Regions from separate parts of the Roseburia sp. MSJ-14 genome, predicted to be linked through region 1. Evidence: a T-box and tRNA genes for the amino acid it is inferred to sense, from the RefSeq annotation. Region 1 holds a T-box; the other holds one or more tRNA genes.
The links. A T-box is a leader RNA that pairs with one kind of tRNA and senses whether it is charged. The one in region 1 lies ahead of KQI83_RS08020 (valine--tRNA ligase), so its partner is inferred to be a tRNA-Val.
Positions count from the first base shown of each region.

Region 1 (16,381 bases):
TGAAGACGGTGTTCAGTATATGGTGCGTGTAGGAGATGCAGTAGATAGTGTAGATGCACTGAAAAGTATGGTATTAATGGATTTAGGAATGGAAGGCGTAGATACCATACATTTATCTGATGTGGCGGACATTGAAGTGGTAGATGATTCCGCAGATTCCTATGCAAAAGTAGATGGAAACCCCGGCGTTATGCTCTCAATTGAAAAGCAGACCGGATATTCCACCGGAGATGTAACAGACCGTGTATATGATAAAATAGAATCTTTACAGAAAACCAATAAAGACCTCCATGTATCTGTGTTGATGGATCAGGGTATTTATATCGACATGATTGTAGATTCCGTAATGAATAATATGATTTACGGAGCGGTTTTGGCAGTTATTATACTGGTGCTGTTTTTAAAAGATATAAAACCAACATTGGTAATTGCAGTATCTATTCCGATTTCTGTTATTTTCGCTATTGTACTCATGTATTTTAGTGGCGTAACCTTAAATATGATTTCCTTATCGGGATTGGCACTTGGAATTGGTATGCTGGTGGATAACTCCATTGTAGTAATCGAAAATATTTATCGTATGCGTAACGAAGGTGTACCGGCGAAAAAGGCCGCAGTTGAAGGAGCAAAACAGGTAAGTGGGGCAATCGCAGCATCTACTTTGACAACTGTTTGTGTATTTGCACCAATCGTATTTACAGAAGGAATCACCAGACAGTTGTTTGTGGATATGGGACTTACCATTACTTATGCATTAGTTGCCAGTCTTATCGTAGCCCTTACCTTTGTGCCGATGATGGGCTCTAAAATGCTGACAAAAACCAAGGATATCAAACATCCTTGGTTTGAGAAGTTTCAGAATGTATATGGTGCATTATTAGAAAAGTTATTGCATGTAAAACCATTAGTCTTACTTGCAATGGTAGTGTTATTGGTAGTGAGCGCATTTGCATCCATGTCAAAGGGAACTGCATTTTTCCCGGATATGGAAAGTACACAGATGACAGTAACCGTAACACCACCAAAGGATGCAGACTTTGCAGAAAGTTGTGAGTTAGCAGATAAAGTAACAGAAAAGATACAGACCATTGATGATGTGGAATCTATTGGTGCCATGGCAGGTGGAGGAACCACCCTGTCATTGAGCGGAAGTAGTGGAAACGATGTTACCTTGTATTTGATTTTAAAGGATGATAAAAAGAACAGTAATGAAGAAATTGCTGCTATGATAATGGATATGACGAAAGATATGGATGGTGAAATTACTGCCAATGCATCTTCTATGGATATGACTTCGTTAATGGGAGAAGGATTATCGATTCAGATTAAAGGTAGAGATCTGGATACCTTGCAAAAAACGGCAAAAGAAGTAGCGGAAATTGTTAAGGGCGTAAAAGGAACCACAGAAGTATCGGATGGGGTAGAGGAAACCACACCGGAATTTCGCATTACCGTAGACAAGGAAAAAGCAGCAAAATATGGAATGACGGTGGCACAGATTTATCAGTTAGTGTATGCCCAGATGGAAGATACCAAGGCAGATGCAACCATATCAACAGATATCAAAGATTATGATGTTTATTTAGAATCGGTAGAGCAGAAAAATGCAAGTATTGAAACACTGAAAAATCTCACCTTTTCCTATACAGATAAGGAGACAGGAGAAGAGTCTCAAATACCGCTGAGTGATGTGGCAGATTTTGAAGAAACAGAAGGATTAAGTACCATTAGCAGAGAAGGACAGGAACGTTATATTAGTGTAAAGGCTTCTATTGCAGATGGATATAACGTAGGATTGGTAGGAAGTGATGTAAAAGATGCATTAGCTAAATATCAGTGCCCGGATGGATATTCTATTGAAATGCAGGGAGAAGATGAAAATATTAATGAAGCAATGGAACAGTTGATGTTAATGTTAGTGCTTGCGATTGCATTTATTTACTTGATTATGGTGGCACAGTTCCAATCCATAAAAGCACCGTTTATCATATTGTTTACCATTCCACTAGCATTGACCGGAGGATTTTTGGCATTATTCTTTACCAATAATGAAATCAGTATTATTGCAATGATTGGATTTATTATGCTGGTAGGTGTTATTGTAAATAACGGTATCGTAATGGTAGATTATATCAACCAGCTTCGCCGAGGCGGAATGGAGAAAAAAGAAGCTATTATTACCGCAGGAAAAACACGTCTTCGTCCGATACTTATGACGGCAATGACCACAATCCTTGCTATGTCAACCACAGCTTTTGGACATGATATGGGTTCTGATATGTCAAGACCAATGGCGGTAGTAACAATTGGTGGTATGATATATGGAACACTGATGACACTTATTGTAGTGCCGTGTATCTATGACCTGTTTTATAGTAATAAGAGTATGGTAGAGGAAGAAATCTAATGGAAAGTTTTGTGGAAAGTTATGAAAAAGAATTTTGGGCAGAGGAATATCCGCCAAAAGTAAAGGCAATGTTTGAAGCTGTGTTGGAGTTATTTGCTTCCGGAAAAGGATTAAACAGCCTTACGGTATCAGAAATTACGGCAAAGGCAGGCATTGGAAAAGGAACTGCGTATGAATATTTTTCTACCAAAGAAGAGATTATTGCCGGGGCATTGGAATATGAAGGAAAAAAGCATGTAAAAATGATTGCAGAACTGATAGAGAGTGAGCGTAGTTTCCGGGAGATTATCATGACCGGATTTGCACTGATGGATTCCGTGTTTGGAAAGTACCGAGGATTTGCAGTCATTATAAAGATACTGCATGAGGATACTACCAATGGTGGTGAAATGTTAACGGAAATGAAAAAACATGAAGAGTGTTTTGGCATTGTAAAACAACTGGTAGAAAAGGTTGCAAAGCTGGCAAGAAAAGAAAATCTGATTCAGGAAACAGACTACTATAAAATACAGACTGCAATCATATCACAGGTGATGGGGTATGCCACTTATATTACTTATCAGGGAATCTATGCAAGAGTAGATAGTGAGAAAGCCAAAGAAGTTGCCTATGAAAATATGATAAAGTTGTTGAATTAAGATTTAAGAGAGGAAAGAGACTATTACTTTTGAGTGAGTAGTAGTCTCTTTTTGGTTATATGGTGTTATTGACAATTTTTTTTCATGTAGATATGATAAAAACAGGTGCAATATAGAAGGCGAGGAGATGTTTCCGATGAAAAGGATAAAAAGTGGGCAGATAATATATAATGTTAGAACTACATTGGGAGTTACACAGGAAGAGTTGTGCTATGGGCTTTGTTCGGTATCGGCATTGTCGAAGTATGAATCGGGAAAAAATGTAGTAGATAGCCTATTATTTTATACTTTGTTACAGCGTCTTGGAAAATCAGCAGACAGAGTTAATATTATGCTTTCTAGACGAGATGCAGAATATTACGAGTGGAAGAAGAAAGTATCTGACGCAATAGGAGAGCAGAAGTGGGAAGAAGTGAAGAGGCTACGTAAAGAGAGTGAAGAAAGAAATGTAATAATTAATGAAATATTACAGGAACAATACAATGCATATTTAGATGCAGTTATTGCACTTAAGGGCAAAAACAATGTTTCAAAATTTTACGAATGTATAACGAAGGCAATTACATATACCATTCCTTCAATTGAGGAATGGGATGGAGAAAGTTTAATTAGTTCAGATGAATTTAATTTAATTTTGCTGTATTTGTATGGGAAAAAGAAAACCCAATTAGTAAGAAATAAGGAGATAAAAGGGGTATTTGAAAAATTAGAAAGATATGTAGAGAAAAAAATAGATGATATATTTGAGAAGGTAAAGGTATATTCTCGCCTTGTGTGCACAGAAATATTGTTATTGAATGAAGAAATGTCAGTAGAGGAACGAATATGGAAAGAAAAACAAGCCTTAAAGTTATTAAAAAGTACACGGGAAATTTATGATATGCCAGAAGTATTACGACTTTTAATTTGTGATTTGAAGAAAAGAGGGGATGAAACAGCAAGAATTTATGAAAAACAAAGAGAAGCATTAGTGAGTATTATGGAGCAATACGGTGCATCAACAGAATTTCGACTGGAAAATTGGTATAGTGGGAATGAACGAATATGTCTGATGAATGAATATTTGGCAACAGGAAGAAAACAAAAAAGATTAACGCAGGAAGAATTAAGTGAAGGAGTTTGTGCAGTTGAGACGTATTCAAGAATTGAAAGTGGAAAAAGAGCAGCGAGCAAAAAGAATTATCTAAAATTAGCAGAAAAGTTAGAAATAAATGTGGGGTATTATTGGGGTCAGATAGTTACAGATGATTATAGTGATTTTCTTTTAATGTCGGAACAAAGATTAGCTATTATTGATGGAAAAACTGAAGAAGCCAAGGTACTATTAAAGAAATTAGAAGGACATTTAGATATGAGCGAAGTGCAGAATCGGCAGTATATTGATTTTATGGAGATTATTGTGAAAAAGGCAGAAGGCGTTTTAGAGTTAAGCCAGGGGAAAGATGAATTAAAAAAAGTATTACAATATACTATACCAAGTGACGAAAAAATAGAGCGTTTTTATACAAAAACGGAAATAGAAATTATTCAAAATATAGTTCTGGATTATCTGAAAAATAGCAAAGATTATTCAGGTGCAATTGAAGTTATTGAAAAAGTGTTAAAAAATGATGCAAGAAAAAGTGTTTCATCATGGTATGAAATTGGAGTTTTGAAAAAAAAATTAGCTGTTATTTATTCTGATATTAAAGAATATGAGAAAAGTATGCAATTGGTAGAAGAGTGTATTAGAGAAACTATAAAAAATCAAGATGGACAGATGCTTGCGGAGTGTGTGAATTTAGTTGCGTGGAATTTAGAAAGATGGATGCCGGAAAAGAAAAAAGACTATGACAATTTATATATCAAAGTCTTTTACTTAACAGATTTGTTTGAAAATAAGAGTAATCATAAAATATGTAAAGAATATTATGAAAAAAAATTTGATACAAATTGATACAAATAAGAAGTGGTATCAGTGACAAAGAAGAAATGTTTCGTCCATATTATCTAATGGGGATGAAACTGCTGGATTATTGTTAGCTGTTTGAGCAGTTATAATTGGACATAAAAGTAAATATCCGGTAAACATAAGTGTTAAAAGTCTTTTTGTGAGTGTTTTCATCATAAGTAAGTTCTCCTTCCGGTGTTCATTTGTGTTAAGTTTCAATGTAGCTGATTATAAGGGAGGAAAAGAAAAAATAACATGACGTTTTGGGAAAGATAATTTTCCGAAAACGTCATGTTATTTTTATGCGTTAGAGTTTAAAATAAAAATCAATAAACGCTGATACAGATAGTGCTTTGTAAAGTGAATATTGGTGAAAAGGAGAAATATATAACGGAGTTTTATAATGGTAACATTATTGTAATGGATAGTGTGTATTTGTAAATAGTATTTATAGAGGTTTATAAATTTTGTATGAGGAGAGTTGAAAAATGTTTGGAAACATTAGATGTTCTAAAAGTATATCTTGGCAGATTGAACCAGATTTAGATTTAGTATATATATTTAATCATAGAAGTTCTAAATGGTTCTATTTTGAAGGGGTGTCCAAAAGAATTTGGGAAAGCCTTGTTTTAGATGAAAATTCGTTTCAACAGACTGTAAAGAAAATTAGCATTGAATATGAAACGGAATATGATGTAGTATTCGAAGATACTGAGGAGTTTATAAAAGAATTAATAGATGAGGATGTAGTAGTAAATGTGTAAAGAAAAAATGAGTTTAGCATATATTACAAATTATTTAGCTGAAAGAGAAAAATTATTTGAGGTGAGAATTGAGGTTAATTCCACATGTAATTTAAGATGTGAACATTGTTATATTCCGAATCATGATAACATAGGATTGAGTTATGATAAAATAATTAATTTACTATATCAATTAAGAAAAATAGGAGTGTATGATTTATCTTTTACAGGAGGGGAAATATTTTGTAGAAAAGATATTTTCAGTATAATAAAAAAGGCACGACAAATGGGATTTAATGTTACATTATTTTCTAATATTACATTACTTGATGAGAATTCTATTAAAGAATTAAGAGAATTATTCATAAATAAAATATCATGTACAGTTTTTTCTTTGGATGAGAGTATAAATGATCAAATTATGGGGATAGAAGGAAGCCTAAAAAAAATAATTCAAAATATAGAATTATTAATTGCATATGGGATTAATGTAGAGATAAAAACTGTACTTATGAAAAAAAATTTTAATTGTTATAAAAATATACAGGAATTTTGTAAAGAAAGAAAAATCGATTATATATTGTCAACAATTGTTACGCAAAAGAATGATGGCAATAAATCAAATTTAAAATTAAGGCTAAATGGGGGGCAATTAACAAATGTTTTTAAGGATAAGAGTCTTGGTTTGTTAAAGAAAAATCAATTATCTGATGAAGATTATGTTTGTAATAGATTAAGGAGTTCATTATTTATTAATTGTAAAGGTGATGTATATCCATGTGATACCTTTGCAAAATCATGTGGGAACATATATGAAAATACAGTTGAAGAAATTTGGAATGATTCAGCTGAATTAAAATATATAAGAAATTTAAAATTAGGTGATATGAGTTCTTGCAAAGGGTGTAAGAAAAAAGGATTTTGTTTGAAATGTCCAGGAATATCCCAGCTTGAAGAAGGGGATGTAATGAGAAAATCTAGATTAGCATGTCAACATGCTGATATTAGATATAAAATATTAAAAGGAGGATGCTTATATGAAGAAGTATGAAAAACCAGTTGTAACAAAGAAAAAAGAGAAAAAGGGGGGAACTGTTGTAGAACCACAATGTAGATGTAGTGGTAGTTCAACACATGTTAATTTACCATTTTAATTAGTAAGTGTTGTATAAAATAATGATATTTGATGTACATAAAATGTTTGTGTATATGATAAAGGCACAAGATAATTATCTTGTGCCTTTATTGTTTGAGAGGGATAGTTATTATGTTTAAGAAAATTGAAGATATAAGTATAGAAAAAAGATATATGAGAAATGCAATTATAGAAATTACTAATAAATGTAACTGGAAATGTAAACATTGTTATTTAGAAGGAAGAGAAGAAAGTATTCTGCCTACAGAAAAAATATATGATATTTTTATACAACTAAGAAAATTAGGAGTATACCAATTAACGCTAACTGGTGGAGAAATTTTTACAAGAAAGGATATATTTGATATAATAGAAAAAGCCCGGAGTATGGGATTTAAATTAAATTTATTTTCTAATGCTTCGTTACTAAATCAAACAATTGTTAATAAGTTAGTAGGTTATAATATAAATTCTTTTTCTAGTACAATTTTTTCGATGGAAGAAAAAATACATGATGAAATCACAAGGACTAAAGGTTCGTTAAGAAAGGCTCTATTTAATCTGAATATGTTAAAAGAATCGAACATTAGTGTTGAAATTAAAACATGTATTTTGAAGGATAATTATAAGAATTTTATAGATGTGTATAAATTCGCAATTGAGGATGGATATAACTATAGGATAGATTATGATATTGTACCACAGGTTAAGAGAAAATTTTGGCAAAATGAATGTAGATTAGGTAAAGATGAATTTAAACAAGTTTTAAAGGTATTAGATGGATTAAAAGAAAAAAAATTTGTTTTGCCTAATTTAAATGAGCTACTTTGTTCGGAATGCAGAAATTCAATTGTTATTGATAGTAAAGGCAATGTAAAACCTTGCATAAAATATCAATATGTTGTTGGTAATATATTTGATAGTGATATATTTGATATATGGAATAATTCAAGTAAATTGAATAGTATTCAAAATATTAAATGGAAAGATTTAGATGAATGTGAAAAATGTAATAATAGAAAATATTGTCATAGATGTCCGTTAACAAATTTTGATGATAATGGAATTATTTTAAATAATAGAAAGAATATTGAGTGTGAATTAGCAAATATAAGAAGCGAAATTTACGATTAAAGGTGAAAATATGAAAAAATATATGAAATACGTCAGAAAATATATTATATTGCAAATAGTGTTTTATTTTTTATATGTGCTTACTACAGCAATAGTACCATATTTGCAGAAATTACTATTTGATAAAGCTAAGGTGTATGGTTTAAAATTTGTGCTCTTTTTAGTTGGAGCATACATTGTTGTAATTGCTATTAGTGAAGTGGCCAGTTATATTTCAGAGAGGTATGTATGGAGAACAGCAATAGAATTTGAAAATAAATTAAAAAGAGACTTTTTTAGCGTTATTTCAAAAATGGAAAATAATGAATTTTCGAAAAAAAGTGTGGGAGAATATATTTCATTACAAGGAAATGATATTACAACACTTGAACAGGATTACTTGACACCAGCCTTAGATATAGTTAAGTCTATTTTAATGGTTATAATATATAGTGTAGTAATTTTTATTATGATTGATTATAAAATTGGAATTGTACTTCTTATACAATCAATAGTTGTTGTATTTGTTCCTAAGATAATGGCAGGTAAGTTATCAGATAGTAGAAATAAATATTTGAGACAGATGGGAAAGTATGTAGAATTAGTTAAGGAATTGTATGAAAATCATGCTATTTTATCTGTAAGGACGCGAGATGCTGTTGTTAAACATCATGATAGTGAATTAAACAAAACTAGTGGTATGAGAATGAATTATGGAAGACGAAAGTGTCTTTCTCTTTCTTTGAGCGGAGGAGCAATTAATATTGTTCATATTATTATATTTGGCATTATAGGATATTTATTTATAAAAGGGAATATAACATTGGGAACTGCAACATCAGCGCTTGCATATGTGGAATGTTTTGTAGGACCATTAGAATCTTTTTTGTATGATATTGATGCTATTAATTCTACTAAAAATATAAGAGAAAAGGTATGTGCATATTTAGAAGGACATAATGAGGATAAGAAAACCTTGTTGTATAACTTTAAGGAAGAAATAACTTGTAATAATATTGTTGTAAATTACAAAGATTTTAGTTTAAAAGATTTTAGTTTTTCTTTTAAAAAAGGAAAAAAATATGCAATTATCGGACATAGTGGATCTGGAAAATCAACGATAATTAAAGCAATAATGCAAAAAATTAATGTTGATAAGGGACAAATACTTATCGATGGATTAGATGTGAAGAATTATGATAAGTCAAATATAGTTGGTTATTTTGGACAAAAAGATATAATATTTAGTGATAACTTTGAAAATAATGTTTCTTTGTTTGGGGCATATGATATCAATTTACTGCCAGATAATATCAGAAATAGAAGTAGCGTTAGGAAAATAGAAAATTGTAATTTATTAAGCGGCGGCGAAAAAAAGATAATAGGATTTTTAAGATTATACGTTGAAAATGCAGATATTTGTATATTAGATGAACCGTTTGCGGGGGTTGATTATAAAATGACTCGAAATATAACCAGTAAGATAATGGATTCTAATAAAACAGTTATAATGGTAACTCACGATATTGAGGAGGAATATTTACGACAATTTGATGAAATTTTATTTATTAAGCAAGGCAGGTTAATAGCAAGTGGGGATTATGAAACAATACAAGAATACGTATAAGAAATATTTATAAAAGATAGATGAATATACACAAGAAAACCTTGACAATTCCAAACTTAACTCTTAATATATAAAATATATTTAAAAGGTAGTGAGAAAGAGGAGTACACAATTACCCTTGAAAGAGAGAGCGATTCATCGGCTGGAAGGTCGCTTGAAGAAGGAATTGTAGAAGGTAGCTTTTGAACCGGAGGACTGAACCGTGGAAGTTTTTGACGAAGTAGGTTTTCACGAGTTATCCCCGTTACAGGATATGAGAGATGCATTATGATATTTGTAATGTGAATAAAGGTGGTACCGCGGATTTTCGCCCTTTACTGAGTTTTCAGTAAAGGGCATTTTTTATATCATATGAAACACTCGATGCATTAAAATACGAAAGTATATGATTTTCATATGATATAAAAACGCTCCGCTAAAGAGACGCACCTCGCGGAGAAGAATTTAGTCGGAAACGACACCGCTCGGGCGCAAAAGAGTCCGACAAGCTCACTCGATTGAAAGAAGTATTTGAGGAAAGATTTGTAAAAGAAAAGGAGAAAAAACATGAGCAAAGAACTTGCAAAGACCTATGATCCAAAAGACATAGAAGATCGTCTTTACCAGAAATGGGAAGAAAATAAATATTTTCACGCAGAAGTAGATAGAAGTAAAAAACCATTTACCATTGTGATGCCTCCACCAAATATTACAGGACAGCTTCACATGGGACATGCACTGGATAATACCATGCAGGATATTTTAATCCGCTATAAGAGAATGCAGGGTTACAATGCATTGTGGCAGCCGGGAACAGACCACGCTTCTATTGCGACAGAAGTAAAAGTAATCCAGTCCTTAAAAGAACAGGGAATTGATAAAGCAGACCTTGGAAGAGAAGGTTTCCTGAAAAAAGCATGGGAATGGAAAGAAGAATACGGCGGACGTATTGTAAAACAGCTTCGTAAAATGGGTTCCTCAGCAGACTGGGACAGAGAACGTTTTACCATGGACGAGGGATGTTCAAAAGCAGTTCAGGAAGTATTTATTAAATTATATGAAAAAGGATATATTTACAAAGGTTCTCGTATCGTTAACTGGTGTCCGGTATGTAAAACATCCATTTCCGATGCAGAGGTAGAACATGAAGAACAGGATGGATTTTTCTGGCACATCAATTATCCGGTAAAAGGAGAAGAAGGAAGATTTGTAGAAATCGCAACTACCAGACCGGAAACTTTATTAGGTGATACCGCAGTAGCTGTAAATCCGGATGATGAAAGATATAAAGATATCGTAGGAAAAACATTGATTTTACCATTGGTAGGAAGAGAAATTCCGGTAGTAGCTGATGCTTATGTAGATAAGGATTTTGGAACCGGATGTGTTAAGATTACACCGGCACATGACCCGAACGACTTTGAGGTTGGAAAACGTCATAATCTTCCGGAAATCAATGTATTAAATGACGATGCAACCATCAATAAAAATGGTGGAAAATACGAAGGTATGGATCGTTATGAAGCAAGAAAACTTATGGTAAAAGAGCTGGAAGAACAGGGCTTATTAGTAAAAGTAGTACCACATACACATAACGTAGGAACTCATGATCGTTGTAAGACAACGGTAGAACCAATGATTAAACAACAGTGGTTTGTAAAAATGGATGAGCTAATCAAACCAGCAGTAGAGGCAGTAAAAAACGGAGAAATCAAGTTACTTCCAGAACGTATGGATAAGACTTACTTTAACTGGACAGACAATATCCGTGACTGGTGTATCTCCAGACAGCTTTGGTGGGGACACAGAATCCCGGCATATTATTGTGATGACTGTGGAGAATTTGTAGTAGCAAGAGAAAATCCGGGTAAGTGTCCAAAATGTGGATGCACTCATATGACACAAGACCCGGATACCTTGGATACCTGGTTTTCTTCCGCATTGTGGCCATTTTCTACTTTGGGTTGGCCGGATAAAACAGAAGACTTAGATTATTTCTATCCAAACGATGTATTAGTTACCGGATATGATATTATTTTCTTCTGGGTAATCCGTATGATTTTCTCAGGATACGAGCAGATGGGAGAAGCACCATTCCATACCGTATTATTCCATGGATTAGTGCGTGACTCAGAAGGACGTAAGATGAGTAAGTCTCTGGGAAATGGAATTGACCCATTAGAGGTAATTGACAAGTATGGTGCAGATGCATTAAGACTTACCTTGATTACAGGAAATGCACCGGGAAATGATATGCGTTTCTACTGGGAGCGTGTAGAGTCTTCTCGTAACTTTGCAAATAAGGTATGGAATGCATCCCGATTCATTATGATGAATATTGGAGATGAGAAGTTAACAAAACCATCCTTTGATAAGTTAGCACCGGAAGATAAGTGGATTTTATCTCGTGTAAATACATTGGCAAAAGATGTAACCGAAAACATGGATAAATTTGAACTTGGAATTGCCGTTCAGAAAGTATATGACTTTATCTGGGACGAATTCTGTGACTGGTATATTGAAATTGCAAAGACCAGAACCTTCAAAAAAGAAGAAAATCCGGAATCTGCAAAAGTTGCAATGTGGACATTAAAGACGGTATTGATTCAGGGCTTAAAGCTGTTGCATCCATATATGCCATTTATTACAGAAGAAATTTTCTGTACACTTCAGGATGAAGAAGAAACCATTATGTTATCTCAGTGGCCGGAGTATACCGAAGAATGGAATTTCCCGGAAGAGGAAGTGGCAGTAGAACATGTAAAGGATTTGGTAAAAGGAATCCGTAATACCAGAACTGCTATGGAAGTTCCACCAAGCAGAAAGGCAAAGGTCTTTATCGTAACAGAAGATAAGAACCTGCAAGAAACTTTTGAAACAATGAAGAGTGCTTACAGTATGCTTGCAAGTGCCAGTGAAGTGAAAGTACAGGCAGATAAAAATGGAATTGGAGAAGACGCAGTATCCGTTGTAATTCCGGGTGCAGTAGTATACTTACCATTAGAAGATTTGGTAGACTTTGAAAAAGAAAAAGAACGTCTGTTAAAGGAAAAAGATAAATTAACCAAGGAATTAGCACGTTCTAAGGGAATGCTTTCCAATGAGAAGTTCTTAAGCAAAGCACCGGAAGCAAAAGTACAGGAAGAAAAAGAAAAACTTGCAAAATACGAACAGATGATGGCGCAGGTAGAAGAACGTCTGGCGCAGATGAAATAATTTTATAAGTAAAACGGAAGAGGCTGTTGTGTGAAAATCACAGACAGTCTCTTTTTTTCTAAAAAACATATAAAAGAAAATATATTCGACAAAAAACACCAAAATCTTACAAAAAGATTGAAAAAAGGTTCTAAAATTGTTAATATAAAATATATATAGCCTTATTTTGCAAATAAACGTGATAGGAGGGAAAAAAATGGCAGCATCAAAAGAACCACGGGTCAGAATTAGTGATGACGAAATGCAGGCCTTTCTATATATACCGTATGAGTTAATGGACAATTATAAAGATATGGAGACGGTACAACTGTTTTTAAAGCAAAAGGGAGTAAATTTTGGAATCATAGAAGAGAATTTGAAAGAGCTTCTGGAAAAACAACTATGTGATCGTGAAATTCTCATTGCCGAAGGAAGTCAGTCACAGGATGGTACAGATGGCTATTATGACTATAAATTTAATCTTGATTTTAGCAAAAAGCCTAAGATACGACCAGATGGAACGGTAGATTACTGGAGTATCAAAATGGTAGAAACAGTGGAAAAAGGTCAGGTAATAGCAGAATACCATAAAGCATATCAGGGGCAGGATGGTATGAATGTAAAAGGAAAGATAATCCTTGCAAAACGTGGTAGAGATCAGGTACCTTTACGAGGCAGAGGATTTGAACGTTCCGAGGATGGAAGTACTTATACAGCGGTGATTGACGGAAAAATAGAGATGATGAACGGAAGAATCACCATACTTCCGGTATATGAGATAAGCGGTGACGTAGATTTATCTGTGGGAAATATTGATTTTAGAGGCGATGTAATTATTCATGGTGGAGTATGTTCTGGAGTAAGCATTAAGGCCACCGGAACGATTACCATTGATGGCATTGTGGAGGGTGCACAGATAGAAGCCGGTAAAGATGTGGTATTAAGAAGTGGTGTAATGGGAGCGTCCCGGGCAAGTGTTACCAGCCGGGGAAACATTACAGCAAAGTTCTTTGAGTATACCAAGGTGCATGCAAACGGTTCCATACAGGCAGATGTATTTTTAAATTGCAAGGTTTCTTGTGGTGGAAGTATTATTTTGGATGGCAGAAAGGCAAGTATTGTAGGCGGAGAAGTGTGGGCAATTGAAAGCATTTCTGTTCAGACAATCGGTAGTGACGGAGAAGTAAAGACAAAGGTTCGTATCGGAAATGATGCAAATGTTATGAGACGTATCACTATCTTACGAAGCAAAATAGAGGTAGAACAGGAAAATTTATATAAAATCGAAGAAGGGTTAAAAATACTGAATGATGTAAAGAATGACCCTCGAAGAACGGAATTGTTGCGAGTGAAGATTCGGGACAGTGCATTACTTGCCAACGATACGGCAGAACTTGAAAAACTGGAAAATCAGATTCAACGGGCAAAAGGCGGAAGTATTTCCGTAAAAGGAAAGGTATATCCGGGAGTCTGGGTGGAAATGGATGACTTACGAATCAGTGTAAAAGAAGAGCAGGAACGATTGGAGTTTGTAAAGAATCCGGATAAAATAGTAATGTGTCAGTTAGAATCTTAAGAAAATGTCGAAAAAACAATACAAAATGTGCTTGCATAAAATCACCACTTTATTATAATGGAAAGTGGTGATTTTTTTATGAAAACATATGAAGAAATAATAGATTATATAGCAGGAATCCCAAAGTTTACAACCAAACATCCTTTGTCACATACCAAGGCATTTTTGGAACGCTTGGGAAATCCGCAAAATCAGTTTAAAGTAATACATGTAGCAGGAAGTAATGGGAAGGGGAGCGTTTGTGCCTGCCTTGCCAATATTTTAAAAAAGAGTGGTAAAAGTACCGGGTTATTTACATCGCCCCATTTAGTAGATATTGAAGAACGTTTTGTGATAGATGGAGAACAATGCACTCAGGAAGAATTTGTGCAGGCAGTAGAACAAGTACAGTCAGTAGTGGAGGAGATGGAAAAAGAGGGAATTTCCCATCCATCCTATTTTGAATATTTGTTTGCAGTTGGAATGGTGATTTTTCAAAAGCGAAATGTGAAATACGCCGTGTTAGAGACGGGATTAGGTGGAAGACTGGATGCAACCAATGTGGTAGAACATCCGTTACTTACTATTATTACCTCTATCAGTCTGGAACATACCGAAATTTTAGGAAATACCATTGCTGAAATTGCAGGGGAAAAAGCAGGTATACTAAAAGAACAGGTTCCGGTGGTATATGATGTCTCTAATATAGAAGCAGCACAGGTGATTGAAGAACGTGGAAAGCAGTTGCATTGCAGAATGTTTCCGGTATATTTAGAGAAAATTAAAATTTTATTAAACACCGGGAAAAAGATTGATTTTTCTTATGAATCTCGGTATGATGTTACTGAAGTGGAAATCCCATTTGGTGCTCCATATCAGGCGCAGAATGCAGCAGTAGCATTAATGGCAGCAAATTATCTTGGAGAGACAGAGCAAATTTCCCGGGAAGCAATCCGAGAAGGAATGCGTACGGTACAATGGAAGGGAAGAATGCAGGAAGTCCGAGAAGACATATATTTTGACGGAGCCCATAATGCAGATGGTATTCGGTGCTTTTTACAGGCAGTAAATAAAATTGCAACAACTCCGTCTATATTGCTTTTTTCCATGGTTCAGGAAAAGAATTATGTGAAAGCTATAAGAGAATTATTAACAGACGGAAAGTGGGAGCAGATTTTTGTAACTAGGATTTCCGATGCCAGAGGGATTCCGGCAGCAACTTTAAAGCAGGTGTTTGAACAGGAAGCACAGGCGATGAATCAGAGAATAAAGATAACAGAAATAGATCAGGTAGAAAAGGCTTTCGCAGAAGCAACGAAAGTGAAGAAAAAGGGACAGAAGTTGTTCTGTGCAGGGTCCTTGTATCTCGTTGGAGAATTAGAAAAGATCGCAGGAGGAATGAAAGATGATTAATTTTGAAGAAGAATTGAAAAAGTTTAAACCAAGCCTTGAAGTAGAAGAGGCTGAGGATGCCATATATGATAGAGACCTTACCGATATGACAGATATTATGCAGGAAATTATGAAAGAAGCAAGAGAACAAAGATAGACAAGACGGTGAGGAAGGTAAAGATGGATTCTTATAATAAAATTATTCGTATATCCAATACGTTATATAACATTGGACTAGAGAAAGCAAAGGTACGAGACTTATCAGGAGCAGCAGAGTGTCTGCGAAAAAGTCTGCGTTTTTATAAAGCCAATACACAGGCAAGAAATTTATTGGGATTAGTATATTTTGAGATGGGCGAAACAGTGGATGCCTTAAGCGAGTGGGTAATTAGTAGAAGCCTTCAGCCGGAGGATAATATTGCAGAGCAATATTTAGAGTCAATCCAATCCAATCGGGCGAAACTGAATACCATTAATCAGACGATTAAGAAATATAACCAGGCATTGCTGTATTGCAAACAGGATAGTCAGGATTTAGCTATTATACAGTTGAAGAAAGTCCTTTCCTTAAATCCTAATTTAATAAAAGGACATCAGTTGTTAGCACTGCTTTATATGCAAGAGGGCAGATATGAACAGGCGAAGAAGGAACTTCGTGCAGCAGGAA
Region 1 covers NZ_JAHLQD010000019.1:82,715-99,095, reverse strand. Annotated here, with positions in the region: gene KQI83_RS08055 (efflux RND transporter permease subunit) at 1-2,407, shown strand, start outside; gene KQI83_RS08050 (TetR/AcrR family transcriptional regulator) at 2,407-3,045, shown strand; gene KQI83_RS08045 (helix-turn-helix domain-containing protein) at 3,182-4,981, shown strand; gene KQI83_RS08040 (PqqD family protein) at 5,464-5,739, shown strand; gene KQI83_RS08035 (radical SAM/SPASM domain-containing protein) at 5,732-6,769, shown strand; gene KQI83_RS08030 (radical SAM/SPASM domain-containing protein) at 6,986-7,987, shown strand; gene KQI83_RS08025 (ATP-binding cassette domain-containing protein) at 7,998-9,593, shown strand; T-box leader at 9,676-9,911, shown strand; gene KQI83_RS08020 (valine--tRNA ligase) at 10,140-12,788, shown strand; gene KQI83_RS08015 (DUF342 domain-containing protein) at 12,985-14,343, shown strand; gene KQI83_RS08010 (bifunctional folylpolyglutamate synthase/dihydrofolate synthase) at 14,422-15,735, shown strand; gene KQI83_RS08005 (hypothetical protein) at 15,728-15,871, shown strand; gene KQI83_RS08000 (tetratricopeptide repeat protein) at 15,895-16,381, shown strand, end outside.

Region 2 (16,381 bases), on a different contig from region 1:
AAAATCTGGTCCAAGTTGTGAAAACCTTCTGTATAGAAATCCGGATGATTTTCTGAATCAGTAGGTGCCTTTATTGCACTAGAAGGTGATATATGAGGCAACTGACGTTTCGAAGGAACCGGAAGGATGTCCATATCACCAAAAAAGATTCTTAAACAATTAGCAGTAGTAAAGTCTTTTGTTCCCATGCCGTAACCGGTTTTTTGTACAGTCATTGGTGGCATAGGAAGAAATTGTCTAACAAAGTGTTTTAAAAGAGCTGCACCGGTAGGGGTGCATAATTCTCCTGTAATGGTACCGCTATAAATAGGAATTCCCTGCAAAATTTCAGCGGTGGCAGGAGCAGGAACTGGGAGAACACCATGTGCGCAAGAAACAGTACCACTTCCTACATGAACAGGAGAGGCTAAAATTTGTTCTGGTGCAAGGCGTTCTAGTAAAATACAGCATCCTACTACATCCATGACAGCGTCTAATGTGCCAACTTCATGGAAGTGAATTTGTGTAATATCAGTGTGATGGACATAACTTTCTGCATTTCCGATTAAAGTATAGACTTCTTTTGCGTGTTGTTTTACCCAAGAAGAAACTGCAAGAGAGTCAATTTGTGCCAGAATATCAGAATAGCTTGTATGAGCATCGTGGAAAGTATGGGAAGAAGTTTCAGAAAGCGAAGTTTCTTCTGTTTTTCCGTAGATGGAAACATTCATCTTAGTTCCGTAAATGCCGCATTTTTCGCATGGAGTGGCAGTAACAGAAATATTTTTGGAAAGCAGGTGATTCATAGTTTCTAAAAAATCTTCTTGTTGTGGAGGTGTTAAAAGTTCATAAAGCGCCCCCATAAGCATATCCCCGGCAGCTCCCATACTGCAATCAATAAAAAGTGTTTTCATTTTACATACCTCCTCTATGATAATAAATTATATGTTTTAATTAGTTGTCTCTCGGTACTAAATCCAATAGAACAGTGTCAAAATAAGGCCGAAATAAGGAAGTGATAGTTTGGTACTGTTCAATTGCCTGAGAAAACTGTTTACTAGGTAACTGTATTCGTGCTGCATTGTGAAAGATACGGACACGAAAATCTGTAAAATTAAGGGAAAATAGTATTTTTTCACATTCTTCTACCCGCTCTAAGTCAGCCTGTTCAATTGGAGTATTTACAGGGATTCTTGTGGCAAGACATGCATAAGCAGGCTTGTCATGGGTAAAGAGCCCAAGTTCTTTTGAATGTTGGCGAATCTGGGTTTTAGTAAGATTACAGAGTCTTAAAGGAGAATACACCTGTAATTCTGCAAGAGCACGCATGCCGGGTCGGTCAGTTGCATTATCAGAGGCATTTGTTCCATCTAATAATGTAGTATATCCATCTTTTTGAGCTGCTGCTAAAATATTGGAAAAAATCTCTTGTTTACAATAATAGCAACGAAGAGAATCATTTCTAACAACGTCTGGATTTTGACAGACATTTAATGACAAAACGGTGAGCGGAATGTGATACTGCGCACAAAATCTTTGTGCATCTTCCAATTCAAAAGCGGGTTGAAAAGCAGTATTCATATAATAAGCATGAACATCTGTTGCATACTGGGAGGCTTGATAAAGTAAGTAAGAGGAATCACAACCACCAGAAAATGCAATGGCTACGGAAGGATGTTCATTAAAAAAAGTTTCTAAGTTCATAATAAAATTCCTTTCTATTTGAGCCACTTATATTTTAACAGCATATAGTATTTTATGATAAGAAATATTATAGATTCTTATTATAAAATAGTCAAGAAATGGAAAATTATAAAAAATACAAAATTGTATAAATGAATAAAAACATGGCAAAAATAAAAAAAAAACAAATCATTTTGACAATAAAAATAGGAATATTTCTCAATAAGGTGTGAAAAGTGAAATGTTTATATGACAAAAAGTGTATAGTATTTACTTAAAAAACAGTAAAAATTAGCACGTTACCATGGTAAAATTTACCGCAGAAAAGTTGACAAAATGAAAAAAGATGCTATAATCCCTATTGTTTAGTTTGATGGGGGCATGTAGAAAGGATTGAAGAAAATGAATGAAAGAATCATTAAACTGACAGATGCAGAAGAAGTGCAAGATTTTGTGCGTGCAGCTGGGAACTGTGACTTCGACATTGACATATCCTATCAGCGTATTGTAATTGATGCAAAGTCAATTTTAGGAGTTATGGGACTTGGAATGTCTAAGGAATTAACCGTAAAATATGGCGGAGAAGATTTGGAGTTTGAAAACGTATTGAGTAAGTACAGTGTAGCTTAAATTAGGACATGTAAAGATAGACAAAAGAGAAGAAAAGATGCATAATATATTATTATGCATCTTTTTTGTATTATAGTTAGTGCATAGAAATAAAAAAGAGAAGTACGAGGATAAGGAATGGAACAAATCAAGATTTCGGTAAGGAATCTGGTGGAATTTGTCCTGCGGTCAGGTGATATTGATAATCGTAGAGGAAAAAGCGGTCAGAAAGAAGCGATGCAGGAAGGTAGCAGGATTCACCGCAAAATTCAACGAAGAATGGGGGCTTCTTATCAACCGGAAGTTCCTTTAAAGATAGAATTGCAGAAGGAAAAATATCAGCTACTAATCGAAGGAAGAGCAGACGGTATTATAATAGAAGAAACAGGAGTCACCATTGACGAAATAAAGGGTGTTTATATGGATGTACAGGCACTTGAGGCACCAATAGAAGTACATTTGGCGCAGGCAAAGTGTTATGCTTACATTTTTGCAAAGCAACAGGAATTAGAGGAAATTCGTGTACAGATGACATATTGCAACCTGGATACAGAAGAAATTCGCAGATTTCAACAGAGTTATTCTTTTGAAGAAATCAGAGAATGGTTTGAAATGGTGGTAGGCTTATATGAAAAATGGGCAAATTTTCAGTATGAAGCAAGAATAGAGCGAAATACATCCATTGAAAAACTGGAGTTTCCCTATCCGTATCGAGAAGGACAAAAAGAACTTGCAGCTGGAGTATATCGTACCATCAATCGGGAGAAAAATCTTTTTATTCAGGCACCAACAGGAACAGGAAAGACCATTACTACAGTTTTTCCGGCAGTAAAGGCAGTAGGGGAAGAGTTGGCAGATAAAATATTTTATTTGACAGCGAAAACCATTACCAGAACAGTTGCAAAAGAAACCTTTGATTTACTTCGAAAACAGGGATATCTGGGACGAGTTATTACCATTACTGCAAAAGAAAAGTTATGTATGTGTGAAGAAATGGATTGTAATCCGGTGCACTGTCCTTACGCAGAAGGACATTATGATCGTGTAAATGATGCAGTATTTGATTTGATTCAAACAGAACGTGATATTACCAGAGAAGTTTTGATTCAACAGGCGGAAAAGTTTCGGGTGTGTCCGTTTGAATTATGTCTAGATACTACTTTATGGGTGGATGATATTATTTGTGATTATAACTATGTGTTTGACCCGAATGTGTATTTGAAACGATTTTTTGCAGAGGGAGTAAAGGGGGAATATTTATTTTTAATTGATGAGGCACATAATCTGGTAGAACGTGGCAGGGAAATGTATAGTGCAGTTCTTTATAAGGAAGACTTTCTAAAAGTAAAGAAGATTATGAAGGAGCATAGTAGAAAATGCGTAAAAGCATTGGAAAAGTGCAATAGTCATTTGCTGGAATTGAAACGACAGTGCGACAATTATGAGATATTGGACAATCTGGGGGCATTCGTTTTTTTACTGATGCAATTAGGAGCAGCATTAGAAGAGTTTTTCTTAAAGGATATTTCTTTTCCGGAGAAAAAAGAGGTACAGGAGTTTTACTTAGAGTTGCGCCATTTCCTAAATATGTATGAGCGAGTGGATGAAAATTATGTTGTATATACGGAACATGAAGCCGATGGAAGATTCAAGGTAAAACTTTACTGTGTGGATACAGCGGTGAATTTGCAGGAATGTTTGGATAAGGGAAGAAGTACAATCTTTTTTTCGGCAACATTATTACCGATTCAGTATTATAAGAAACTATTGAGTACCAAAGAGGATAATTATGCAGTGTATGCAAAAACGGTGTTTTCAAAGGAACAGCGTTTATTGGTAATTGGTACAGATGTAAGCAGTAAATATACCAGAAGGAATGAACGGGAATTTACTAAGATAGCTCGTTATATTTACGAAACAGCCCAGGGAAGAAAAGGAAACTATATGGCATTTTTTCCTTCTTATAAAATGATGGGGCAGGTATTGGAAAAATTTTATGCTCTGAATTTGGGAGAAATGGACTGTGTTGTACAGGAAAGCGGTATGCGGGAACAGGAAAGAGAAGAATTTTTGGAAGCATTCCGTATGGAAAGAGAAAATACGCTAGTAGGATTTTGTGTTATGGGTGGAATTTTTTCGGAGGGAATTGACTTGAAAAATGAGGCACTGATAGGAGCTGTGATTGTGGGAACGGGATTACCCCAAATCAGTAATGAGCGGGAAATATTGAAAAATTATTATGATAAGCGTTATGGAGAAGGATTTGACTATGCCTTCCGGTATCCGGGGATGAATAAGGTACTGCAATCAGCAGGAAGAGTTATTAGAACGGTGGAGGATAAGGGAGTCATTGTTTTATTGGATGAGCGTTTTTTACAACGGGAATATCTCGGCATGTTTCCAAGAGAATGGGCAGATTATGAGAAAGTAACAGTAGAAAATGTACAGGAAAGAGTAAAAAAATTCTGGAGTAACTGATAGGTTACTCCAGAATTTTATGCATTTACATTTGGTAAAAGTTTTAGAAATTCTTCGGTAGAAGCAGAAACCGGAAGAATTGGATTAATGGCAGCGACCAGTTGACGTTCCGGTAGTTTTTCTTTGGTTTGCAGTACATATAATTCCGGTGTGTCTCTGGAAAGACAATAGTCCGGAATAAAGGCGATTCCAAGACCAATTTTGGCAAGGTCAATAAGCAAGTCATTACTACTTAATTCTACTTCCGGAATCAGTTCTAATTGATGTTGAAGGAAAATATTGTGAAGAAATTCACTGGTGGTACTTTTGCGATCCAACATCAAAATAGGATATTGATTTAATTCGGAAAAAGGAATTTCCTGTTGTCTTAAGTTAAAGTAGGCAGGATTAGCAATAAACACATCTCGGAAAGTGGATACGGTCTTTTGTACATACGAACCATTGAGATGGGAATTAGGATAATTGGTTACAATCAAATCCACTTTACCCTGTTCCAGTAAATCAACACAATTTAAAGAAGTAGCATTTGTTACTTTAATAGGAACGTTTGGAAACTTCTTGTGAAACTGTTTGATATAAGGAACAAGAAAATAACGACAGATCGTGTCGCTGGCACCGATATGAAGCTGACCAAGTCCAAGGGTATTGGCATCCAGTAGCTGATTTTCTCCACGTTGAATCAGATTCATAGCCGGTTCAATGTGTTTTAGTAAAATCTGACCGGCAGGGGTTAACTGTACTTTCTTGGTACTGCGGATAAATAGTGGGTGTTCTAACTTCTTTTCCAAAGTCTTAATAGACTGGCTTACCGCAGATTGTGAAATAAAGAGCTTCTTGGAGGCTTCAGAAAAGCTTAGGGAAGAAGCTACATAGTAAAAAACTTTATATAACTCGTAGTTAATATCCATGGACGTCCCTCTTTTAATAATATCTTTTAATAATAATTATATAATATAGCTATAATAATTATAAGTGGAAATTATAAGTATGTCAATTAGGATTCCTGCTAATAAATATGCGGCAAAAATGAAACAATACTTATAAATGAAATTAAATATATTAATTATACTAATTATATGTGTGTATGATATAATGAATGCAAGTGAGAGGAACATGCTTGTGTGTTCAACGAACGACGAAATTATGGAGTGATAAAATCACGATATAATGAGCGTAGCAATAAGCGGTGAAAAATCTAAGAATGTCAGTTTTCATGTTTGTAGGAAAAGTGGCGGACTGGGTTTTGGTACGGCTAAGTAGATTTGTTTTATTTTATATTATTTCAGGAGGTATTTATGAGCAACGTAAGACGTGTATTTGTGGAAAAGAAACCTGCATTTGCAATTCAGGCAAAAGAGTTGCAGTCTGAAATCAAGAGTTATTTGGGAATTAAGACCGTAACGAATGTGCGCGTATTGATTCGCTATGATATTGAAAATATTTCAGAGGAGACTTACAAGAAGGCATTAATGACTGTTTTTAGTGAGCCACCTGTGGATGATGTATATGAAGAGAACTTTGAACTGGGAAATGCAAAGACTTTTAGCGTAGAATTTTTACCAGGACAGTTTGACCAGCGTGCTGATTCAGCAGAACAGTGTATGAAGTTATTGAATGAAAACGAAGAACCGATTATCCGTTCTGCAACTACCTATGTAATCGAAGGTGAAGTTACAGATGCTCAGTTAGAGGCGATTAAGAATCACTGTATTAATCCGGTAGACTCCAGAGAGACAGACCTTGTAAAACCAGAAACTTTAGTACAGAAGTTTGATGAGCCGGCAGATGTAAAAATATTTGATGGATTTAAAGATATGCCAGAGGCACAGTTAAAAGAATTATATGATTCTTTGGGACTTGCTATGACATTTAAAGACTTTTTACATATTCAGAATTATTTCAAAAACGAAGAGAAGCGTAATCCTTCTATGACAGAGATTCGTGTATTAGATACCTACTGGTCAGACCATTGCCGTCATACTACCTTCTCTACCGAGTTAAAAGATGTAGCATTCGGTGAAGGCTTTTATAAGAAGCCAATGGAAGAAACTTATGCAGATTATGTAAATACCCATAAGGAATTATATAAAGGAAGAGATGACAAGTTTATCTGTTTAATGGACCTTGCTTTGATGGCAATGAAACGTCTGAAAAAAGAAGGAAAATTAGACGATCAGGAAGAATCTGATGAAATCAATGCATGTTCTATTGTTGTTCCGGTAGAAGTAGACGGAAAAACAGAAGAATGGTTAGTAAACTTTAAAAATGAAACACATAACCATCCAACAGAAATTGAACCATTTGGTGGAGCTGCAACTTGTCTTGGTGGAGCAATTCGTGACCCATTGTCAGGACGTACTTATGTATATCAGGCAATGCGTGTAACCGGAGCTGCTGATCCTACTGTATCTGTAAAAGATACTATGGAAGGAAAGTTACCACAGAAGAAGTTAGTTCGTGGAGCTGCACATGGTTATAGTTCTTACGGAAATCAGATTGGTCTTGCTACCGGATATGTGAAGGAAATCTATCATCCGGACTATGTAGCAAAACGTATGGAGATTGGTGCTGTTATGGGAGCTGCTCCTAGACGTGCAGTACAAAGACTTACTTCTGATCCCGGAGATATTATTATTTTATTAGGTGGACGTACCGGACGTGATGGTTGTGGTGGAGCAACCGGTTCTTCTAAGGCTCACAACACCCAGTCTATTGATACCTGTGGTGCAGAAGTTCAAAAAGGTAACCCACCTACAGAGCGTAAGATTCAGCGTTTGTTCCGTAGAGAAGAAGTGGCTCATATTATTAAGAAATGTAATGACTTTGGTGCAGGTGGAGTTTCTGTTGCAATCGGTGAATTAGCAGACGGACTTCGTGTACAGTTAGATAAAGTACCTAAGAAATACGCAGGTCTGGATGGAACAGAAATCGCAATTTCTGAATCTCAGGAGCGTATGGCAGTTGTAATTGCACCGGAAGATGTAGAGCAGTTTTTAAATTATGCAAAAGAAGAAAACTTAGAGGCAGTAGAAGTTGCAGTTGTAACAGAAGAGCCAAGATTGGTATTAGAGTGGAGAGGAAAGGAAATTGTAAATATTTCCAGAGCTTTCTTAGATACCAACGGAGCGCATCAGGAAACAACTGTTGCTGTTGATATTCCTGCAAAAGAAGAGAACTTCTTTGAAAAGAAAGAAATTGCAGGCGTAGAAGAAGCATTAAATGCCGGAGATGTAAAGAAAGCTTGGATGACTACTTTATCCGACTTAAACGGATGCTCTCAGAAGGGCTTAGTAGAAATGTTTGACGGCTCTATCGGAGCAGGAAGTGTATTCATGCCTTATGGTGGACGTTATCAGTTAACAGAGACACAGAGTATGGTTGCAAAACTTCCGGTTATGAATGGAAAATGCGATACCGTAACAATGATGGCTTATGGATTTGACCCATACTTATCTTCCTGGAGTCCATATCATGGAGCTGTATATGCAGTATTAGAGTCTGTAGCAAGAATCGTTGCAGCAGGTGGTGATTATAAGAAGATTCGTTTTACTTTCCAGGAATATTTCCGCAGAATGAGCGAAGAACCACATCGTTGGAGTCAGCCATTTGCAGCATTGTTAGGAGCTTACAATGCACAGATTGGATTTGGACTTCCTTCTATCGGTGGAAAAGACTCCATGTCCGGAACCTTTAACGATATTGATGTACCACCAACTTTGGTTTCCTTTGCAGTTGATATTGCAAAAGAGCAGGATATTATTACACCAGAGCTGAAAAAAGCCGGTAACAAGTTAATGAGTTTCAAGATTGCAAAGGATGCATATGATTTACCGGATTATGCTCAGGTAATGAAATTATATGATGCAATTCATGAATTGATTCAGAAGAAAGCAATTGTATCTGCATACGCATTAGATGGAAAAGGTGTTGCATCTGCTTTAAGTAAGATGGCATTTGGTAATAAATTAGGTGTAACCGTAGATGCAGATGTATGCAAAGATTGCATGTTTGCACCTGGATTCGGTAACTTGGTAGCAGAAGTACCGGCAGATAAAGTGGATATGGTACTTAAGACAATCGCAGACAGCAAAGTAATCGGTGAAGTAAACGATGCGAAGAAGTTTATCTATGGTGATATGGAAATCACAATGGATGAAGCATTAGAGGCATGGACAGGCACTTTGGAAAAAGTATTCCCAACAGTTGCAGTAGAAGGAAAAGAAGAAGTTAAGACAGATGTATTCAAGGCAGACAGTATCTATGTATGCAAGAATAAGGTCGCAAAACCTACAGTATTTATTCCTGTATTCCCGGGAACAAACTGTGAGTATGATAGTGCAAAGGCATTTGAGCGTGCAGGAGCAGATACAATTGTAAAGGTATTTAAGAACTTGAATGCAACAGATATTCGTGATTCTGTAGATGAATTTGTAAAGGCGATTGAACAGTCACAGATTATCATGTTCCCAGGTGGATTCTCTGCCGGAGACGAACCAGAAGGAAGTGCGAAGTTTTTTGCAACAGCATTCCGTAATGCAAAGATGACAGAAGCAGTAAATAAACTGTTACAGGAACGTGACGGATTGATGTTAGGTATTTGTAATGGATTCCAGGCATTGATTAAGTTAGGATTAGTACCATATGGTGAGATTAGACAGCAGACAGCAGATTCCCCTACTTTGACATATAACACCATTGGTCGTCATATTTCTAAGATGGTTTATACAAAGGTAGTAACAAATAAATCCCCATGGTTAGCACAGGCAGAATTAGGAAAGACTTACTGTAATCCTGCTTCTCATGGTGAAGGACGTTTTGTTGCACCAAAAGAATGGTTAGATAAACTCTTTGCTAACGGACAGGTAGCTACTCAGTATGTAAATGAGAACGGACAGCCTACTATGGACGAAGAGTGGAATGTAAACGGTTCTTATATGGCAATCGAAGGTATCACCAGTCCGGATGGACGTATCCTTGGAAAGATGGCACACTCTGAACGTAGAGGAGACAGCGTAGCTGTTAATATCTATGGTGAGCAGGATATGAAGATATTTGAAAGTGGAGTTGCTTACTTTAAGTAGGAAGTGAATAACTAGAAATGTAAAGCCCTTGTAGAGAGGAAAAACTTTCTGCAAGGGCTTTTTCTATGCAATAGGAAATACTGTGTTACATTGAAACGTGAAAGTCATGGCTTTCCTATGATAATTGAAAAGAATGAAACAAAAGATCAAATTGTTCCAACAGCTTTTCTTCTGGATTGGTTTACAACTTTCTACAAATTCATCTTGAATTTGATTTATAACAAAAGCAAAAAAATCATATTTATCTGCAAAGTGCCATATGTGTTTTGATGATTCTCAAATCGGTCTTAATTAACGAAAAAATAGAGGAGCTTACAGGGGAAGGAACGGAAGTAAAATCCTTTGTATCCGATAAGAATACAAAGGTAGATTCCGTATTGTTCGTGATAAAAACTCCGGCAATTCAGGTGCAGGAGGCTGAACATGTAGTAGAAGAAGAGCCGGAAGAAACCGGACTTTGGCAAAAGTTTATAAATTTGTTTAAGTAGTTAAAATCCACCGTTCAATGATAGCAGCCACACCATTGTCATCATTGGACGGTGCAATATCGGTTGCTTGTTCTTTTACATGTTCCGGCGCATTTGACATAGCAATGCCAAGTCCGGCAGCTTTTATAATATCTAGATCATTTTCACTATCTCCGCAGGCAATGGTTTGCTCGATAGGGATGTTAAGATAGTTGCACAAAAAGGATAAACCTTTCGCTTTGGAAATTCCCTTTTTCGTAAATTCAAGGTTACCATACCCTCCAGAAAGATAATAGACATCCGGATAAGTATTTAAAATATTCATGGCCTGATTACGGTAAAGAGGAACACCGTTTTCGTCGGCAGGAAAGTTCAAAGTCACTTTTTGAATATCCTGTTTTTGCTGACGTATTTTATCTGTAAGATTAGGTACCATAGTTCTGGTAGATAAAATATATTCTTTTAATTCCTTTGGAAGTTGATTCATGCTCTCGATAGCTTTTTTGCATATATCAGGGGTGTAGGCACATCCGTTTACAAAAAGGTCTAAATGGATGGGAAGAGTTAATAGCTTATCCACTAATGTAGTAGCTTCTTCCCAGGGCATACAACATTCAAAGAGACATTCACGTTCTGGAACTTTATATACAGCAGCACCGTTAGTAGTAATTGCATATTGAATGCCTAATTCTTTCATGGCTTCTAAGGGAAGCCCGTTGTAAGGTCTTCCGGTTGCAATAACAAAAATTGTACCAGCAGCGGCAGCAGTTTTGATTGCTTTTTTATTTTCATCAGAAATAGAGCTTTTGGAATTAAACAGAGTTCCATCTAAGTCAAGAGCTACAAGTAAAAATTGTTTTTCCATAAGATACCTCCATGTAATTTAGTACATTTCTAGTAGCTAGTATAGCACGAAAAACGGGAAAAATGAAAGAGTTGTTGGAATAAATGAAAAAATTCCAAAAAATTTGAAAAAAGGGGTTGACTTTTGTGTGGTTTTAATTGTATAATAGTCAAGCAGTCGTCAAGAACGACAAACACAAACACATGGGATCTTAGCTCAGCTGGGAGAGCATCTGCCTTACAAGCAGAGGGTCACAGGTTCGAGCCCTGTAGGTCCCATATATATCGAATATGGCGGAATAGCTCAGTTGGCGAGAGCACATGGTTCATACCCATGGTGTCGGGGGTTCAAATCCCTCTTCCGCTACGTCAAGAACCTAGAAGATTCTAGGTTCTATTTTTTTATGCAATAGGAAATTTGTGTTTTATGGAAAACAATAACTGGAAAATATTACCAGTAAACTTTTAACTTTCTTCGTTTTATAATGAAACTATATTAACAGAACGGAGAAAAGAATATGGAAGTTGATATAGAATATCTAAGACAAAGAATTACTGAAACATTAGAAGATATTTTAAATAACGATTATGGAGAAAATAAAAGAATGAGTTTGGAATATCTGGATCATACCATTACCGGTGCATGCGATATATTAAAGATAATTTCTCATTCTCAGGCTGTAGAACTAAGAGAACCTGTGGTAAGAGAATTGGGAAAATACAATAAATAATTTATAATATCACATTATATTAAGATCGAAAATGATATTTAATGAAATTCCCCAAATGACAAGAAAATTTCTTTACCTTATTGAAATTTATATAAAAAGTTGTAGAATGTAAAAAGATTATGGATGAATGAGGAGAGAAAAATGGGAATAACAGAACAGGAAATAAAAAATAATATACGCGATAATGAAGAATTGATAGAGTTATATCAACGTCAGAAAAATGAGATTGAAGAACAAATAAGTAGTCTGGAATGTTTGAAGAATAAATTCATAACATTGCAGACTACTTTTGGTATAAAACAAGATGTAAGAAAAGCGGGATTGGTAGGTATTGTGCCTAAAATGTCACAAATAAAAATTGCATCTCGTTATTATTCCGGAATTGAATGATTTGCTTAACAGCGGAGAATTTAACAATGCATATAATAGCCTGTCAGATGCGAAAGCAATAATTGTAAGAGAACAGGACAGGCTTTATACGCAATTAGATGATGTGACAGGAAAAATATATAGCAGAGAACAACGAATGGAATACTGGAGAAAACAGTTAAGAAATATACGGTATAGATAAGGGAGTGAAAGAGATGGCAGAAAATGAATTAATAATTGATGATGCAGATGAGTATCTTTTTTAGGGAGGGTGTGTTATGGGAAAAATAGATATTGATGTAAATGAATTAGATAGTTCCATTACAGAAATGGAAGCATTAAAGGAAAGTTGGTTAGAGAAAGAGGTAAATGCTCCGGAGGTAGTAGGTGGTGGTGCTACAGTAAGTCAGTTAGAAGAAATTGCAAAATTGTATGTGGGACTGCATATAAGAATGGGAGGATTACTTTCCAGTACAATAACTTTTTTGAAAAATACCAGAGAAAATTATGTGGAAAGCGATGAGGCAGTTGCCACCAAAATAAAGCGAGAGTATTATTCCGTATCAGGAAAATATGATAATAATGCGGACATAGATATTGATTTGGTAATAAGTGATCAAAGATTAAAACTGAAGCAGATTTCACTACCAGGAGAACTTGCTGATGCTATAAAAATTGGTGGAGGATTATTGGACGGGGATGTGGAAGTTTCCGGAGAAACGGATAATGGAAATGTAAAATTTAGTTCGGGTGGAAATCTGGAAATGCAAAGTAAATATAAAGATGGAGATACCACATATGCTATAAAGACGACATTTTCATACGAGAAAGTAGTTTTTGAAGAATCAGTAGCAACAAAAATCGGAGGAGGTACTATTACTTCGGCAATTGGTATAGAAAAGGTAAAAGATAATGGTTGGACACCAACACCGGTGCCGGAATATGAGACCGAGATAGTTGAACTACCGAAGCTGGCAGATATAGATGGTGATTGGCAAGATGTTGCATTTGTAGCAGGTGGGCTTATTTGTATCGGAGGTATCATATTTGCGATACCCACTGGTGGTGCATCTTTGGGATTGTGTGTATTATAGGGAGAAAAAATGAAAAGAAAATATAGAAATAAAGTCGCAATTTTATTAGTAATAGCTGTGTTTAGTACGACTGGTTGTGGTAAGGAGCAGATACAAAATATAGAAAATATAAATAATATAAATAATGACAGAAAAATAGAAAAAACGATCCAGAGCAATGAGGAAGAAATTATCAAAGTAGATTTCAGTCAAAAATTTCTTAATATTTCAGGAAAGTCTGCGGAAGAGACAGTAGAAGAAATTAAAAATGGTGGAAACTGTTTGGATATATACGAAAATGAGGATGGAACAGTAACAGTAGAAATTAATAAAAAACAACAAGTGTATTGGATGAATTCTCGTGGAACAATGATGGAGGAGTTACAGGAACAGCTTCAAGAGTATGGACAAAACTATCGACTGGAACATAATGATTCTTTTACAGAAGTAAATGCATACTATAACTTGAAACTTCCGGCAGATAAGGCAATTGTATATGTAATGTATGCAGAATTCTTGTGCGCATCCTATCAACTTTTTTCAGGTGCTGCTACTAATGATTGGAGAGTAGCTATTAATATTTATAATTCAGACACGGGAAAATTAGTAAAAAGTGGGAGCAGCGATGAAGATTTTGGGTATGAAGATTCAGACTGGGAGGCAAGTAAATAAAAAAATGAGGAGAACATATCGAAATAAAACGATTGTTTTATTAATGGCAATTGTGATTATGATAGCCGGTTGTGGCAAGGAGCAGATACAAAATATAGAAAATATAAATAATGACGGAAAAACAGAAAAAACGATTCAGAACAGTGAGGAAGAAATTATCAAAGTAGATTTCAATCAAAAATTTCTTAACATATCGGGAAAGTCTGCGGAAGAGACAGTAGAAGAAATTAAAAATGGTGGAAACTGCTTGGATATATACGAAAATGAGGATGGAACAGTAACAGTAGAAATTAATAAAAAACAACAAGAGTATTGGATGGATTCCCGTGGAACAATGATGGAGGAGTTACAAGAATAGTTTAAGGAGTATGACCAAAACTATCGACTGGAACATAATGATTCCTTTACGGAAGTAAATGCATACTATAACTTGGAACTCCCGGCAGATAAGGCGATAGTTTATGTGAGATATGCGGAATTTCTATGTGCTTCGTATCAATTATTCTCAGGAGTGAACAGTGATGAATGGAAAGTTGTAATTAACGTTTACAATTCCGATACAGGAAAATTAGTAAAAACAGGGGACAGTGATGTTGATTTAACATATGATAATTCGGACTGGGAGGCAAGTAAATAGAATGGAGCAGATCACATACGAGAATATTTCTGTTAAGTTACCGGATGGATTCAAATCCATGACAGAGGAAGAAGTGAAACTATATTATAACAATGTGAAGTTTGACAGTGTATTTATCCAGCAGGAGAAAAAAGCTGTTTTGGGAATTGTGCAAAATCAAAATAAGTTACTGGCACAGCAGGTTGGAAAAAGAATCGAAGAATATCAAAACAGTTATGCGCGCATGGCACCTGGATTTGCTATGGGAGAATTATTAGAGAAAAAAGGAGAGAAACATAATGCTGCAATTTTAACCTACAAGTCCAATGCGCTTATGCGGGATTTATATAATATCGTAGCAATTATGGATTATGAAGACAGGGAATTATTTCTTACCTTTAGTTGTGGATTGAAGGATGCCCAAACATTTATGTTTGAAGTTTTAAAGATAATTGAAGACATTTTTAAGCAGATAGAGGTAGGTGCCTAGACTTTTTCAGGCACTTACCTCTATCTATTTGTCTCATTATTTGTTACATTATTTTTTTGACATGCTTCTTCATGAGCCAGAATTGTCTCCAAAGTGTCCCCAAGTTGTGTAAAAATAGTGAAAACATTTCAAAGCACCTACCAAACTCTTGGAAGAATGTGGTATAATAGTTTCTGCTTGAAGAGGTGTTTTCAAGCTTAGTAGATATAGGATACTGTTTTGACAGTTAAAAGAAAGGGGACTATATGGAAGAAGAAAAAAGATATGCATTATTGATAGATGCAGATAATGTATCGTCAAAATACATAGATATTGTAACGAAAGAGGCGCAGTCTTTTGGAAATGTAACGATTCGAAGAATTTATGGAGACTGGACTTCCAATTTAAAAAATTCATGGAAAGAGTGTTTGTTAAATAATGCACTTTCACCAATACAGCAATATAGTTATACAACCGGAAAGAATTCTTCGGATTCAGCATTGATTATCGATGCCATGGACATTCTATATATGGACAATGTAGACGGATTTATTCTGGTATCATCAGATAGTGATTTTACCAAGCTTGCAATGCGTTTAAGAGAGTCAGGAAAGCATGTAATAGGTATGGGAGAGAGTAAGACACCAACACCATTTGTGCGTGCCTGTGAACAGTTTAAGACATTGGATGTATTATACAAAAATGCAGTGGAACAGAGAAGGAAACCGGCACAGAAAGTATATGCCAAGAAACGGATTAAGGTAGTTACGAACGAGAATGAGAATATTCAGGAAACAGAACAGGCAGAACCAATTACCAATTTGCAGGCAATTAAGGCAACCGTTGTCTCATTATTAGATGAAAACTCAGATGAAGAAGGATGGATGTATTTATCAGAGCTTGGAAATATGATACAGAAGATGTATTCTGATTTTGACTGCCGTAACTATGGATATACAAAATTTGGGAAGATGATAGAATCTTTTCCGGAACTTCAGACAAGAAAAGACGATTCCAGTAATGGAATTACTAAGATTGTATTAGTACGAAAAAAAGAAGAGAACGAGGGACGATAGCCCAAAAAGCAGGCGTTTAAGCCTGCTTAGTACTAACAATCTCGGTCTGTATGTCGGGTGCTTATCAGATGCCAGATGGTGTCATGCATCCAGCTGATGGTATCATTTAATTTCCGGTTTTCTTCTAGCAAAAGTGTGTTTTCGGATTGCAGTTTTTTTAACAGTTCTGTATCCTTCTTTTCTAATGTACCGCTATAGGACATCTTAATCACCTCAAATATATTATAGCAGAAGT
Region 2 covers NZ_JAHLQD010000008.1:651-17,031, forward strand. Annotated here, with positions in the region: gene larC (nickel pincer cofactor biosynthesis protein LarC) at 1-893, opposite strand, end outside; gene larE (ATP-dependent sacrificial sulfur transferase LarE) at 934-1,683, opposite strand; gene KQI83_RS02430 (HPr family phosphocarrier protein) at 2,065-2,292, shown strand; gene KQI83_RS02435 (ATP-dependent DNA helicase) at 2,410-4,749, shown strand; gene KQI83_RS02440 (LysR family transcriptional regulator) at 4,767-5,657, opposite strand; gene KQI83_RS02445 (phosphoribosylformylglycinamidine synthase) at 6,045-9,830, shown strand; gene KQI83_RS02450 (hypothetical protein) at 10,097-10,318, shown strand; gene KQI83_RS02455 (Cof-type HAD-IIB family hydrolase) at 10,311-11,162, opposite strand; tRNA gene KQI83_RS02460 (tRNA-Val) at 11,347-11,419, shown strand; tRNA gene KQI83_RS02465 (tRNA-Met) at 11,434-11,507, shown strand; gene KQI83_RS02470 (hypothetical protein) at 11,659-11,871, shown strand; gene KQI83_RS02475 (hypothetical protein) at 12,013-12,261, shown strand; gene KQI83_RS02480 (hypothetical protein) at 12,263-12,442, shown strand; gene KQI83_RS02485 (hypothetical protein) at 12,519-13,334, shown strand; gene KQI83_RS02490 (hypothetical protein) at 13,344-13,985, shown strand; gene KQI83_RS02495 (hypothetical protein) at 13,990-14,343, shown strand; gene KQI83_RS02500 (hypothetical protein) at 14,449-14,622, shown strand; gene KQI83_RS02505 (hypothetical protein) at 14,624-15,091, shown strand; gene KQI83_RS17280 (DUF6774 domain-containing protein) at 15,112-15,207, opposite strand; gene KQI83_RS02510 (NYN domain-containing protein) at 15,337-16,146, shown strand; gene KQI83_RS02515 (hypothetical protein) at 16,179-16,349, opposite strand.
Region 2: it has a tRNA-Val gene. The T-box ahead of KQI83_RS08020 (valine--tRNA ligase) is inferred to sense a tRNA for this amino acid. The anticodon was not compared.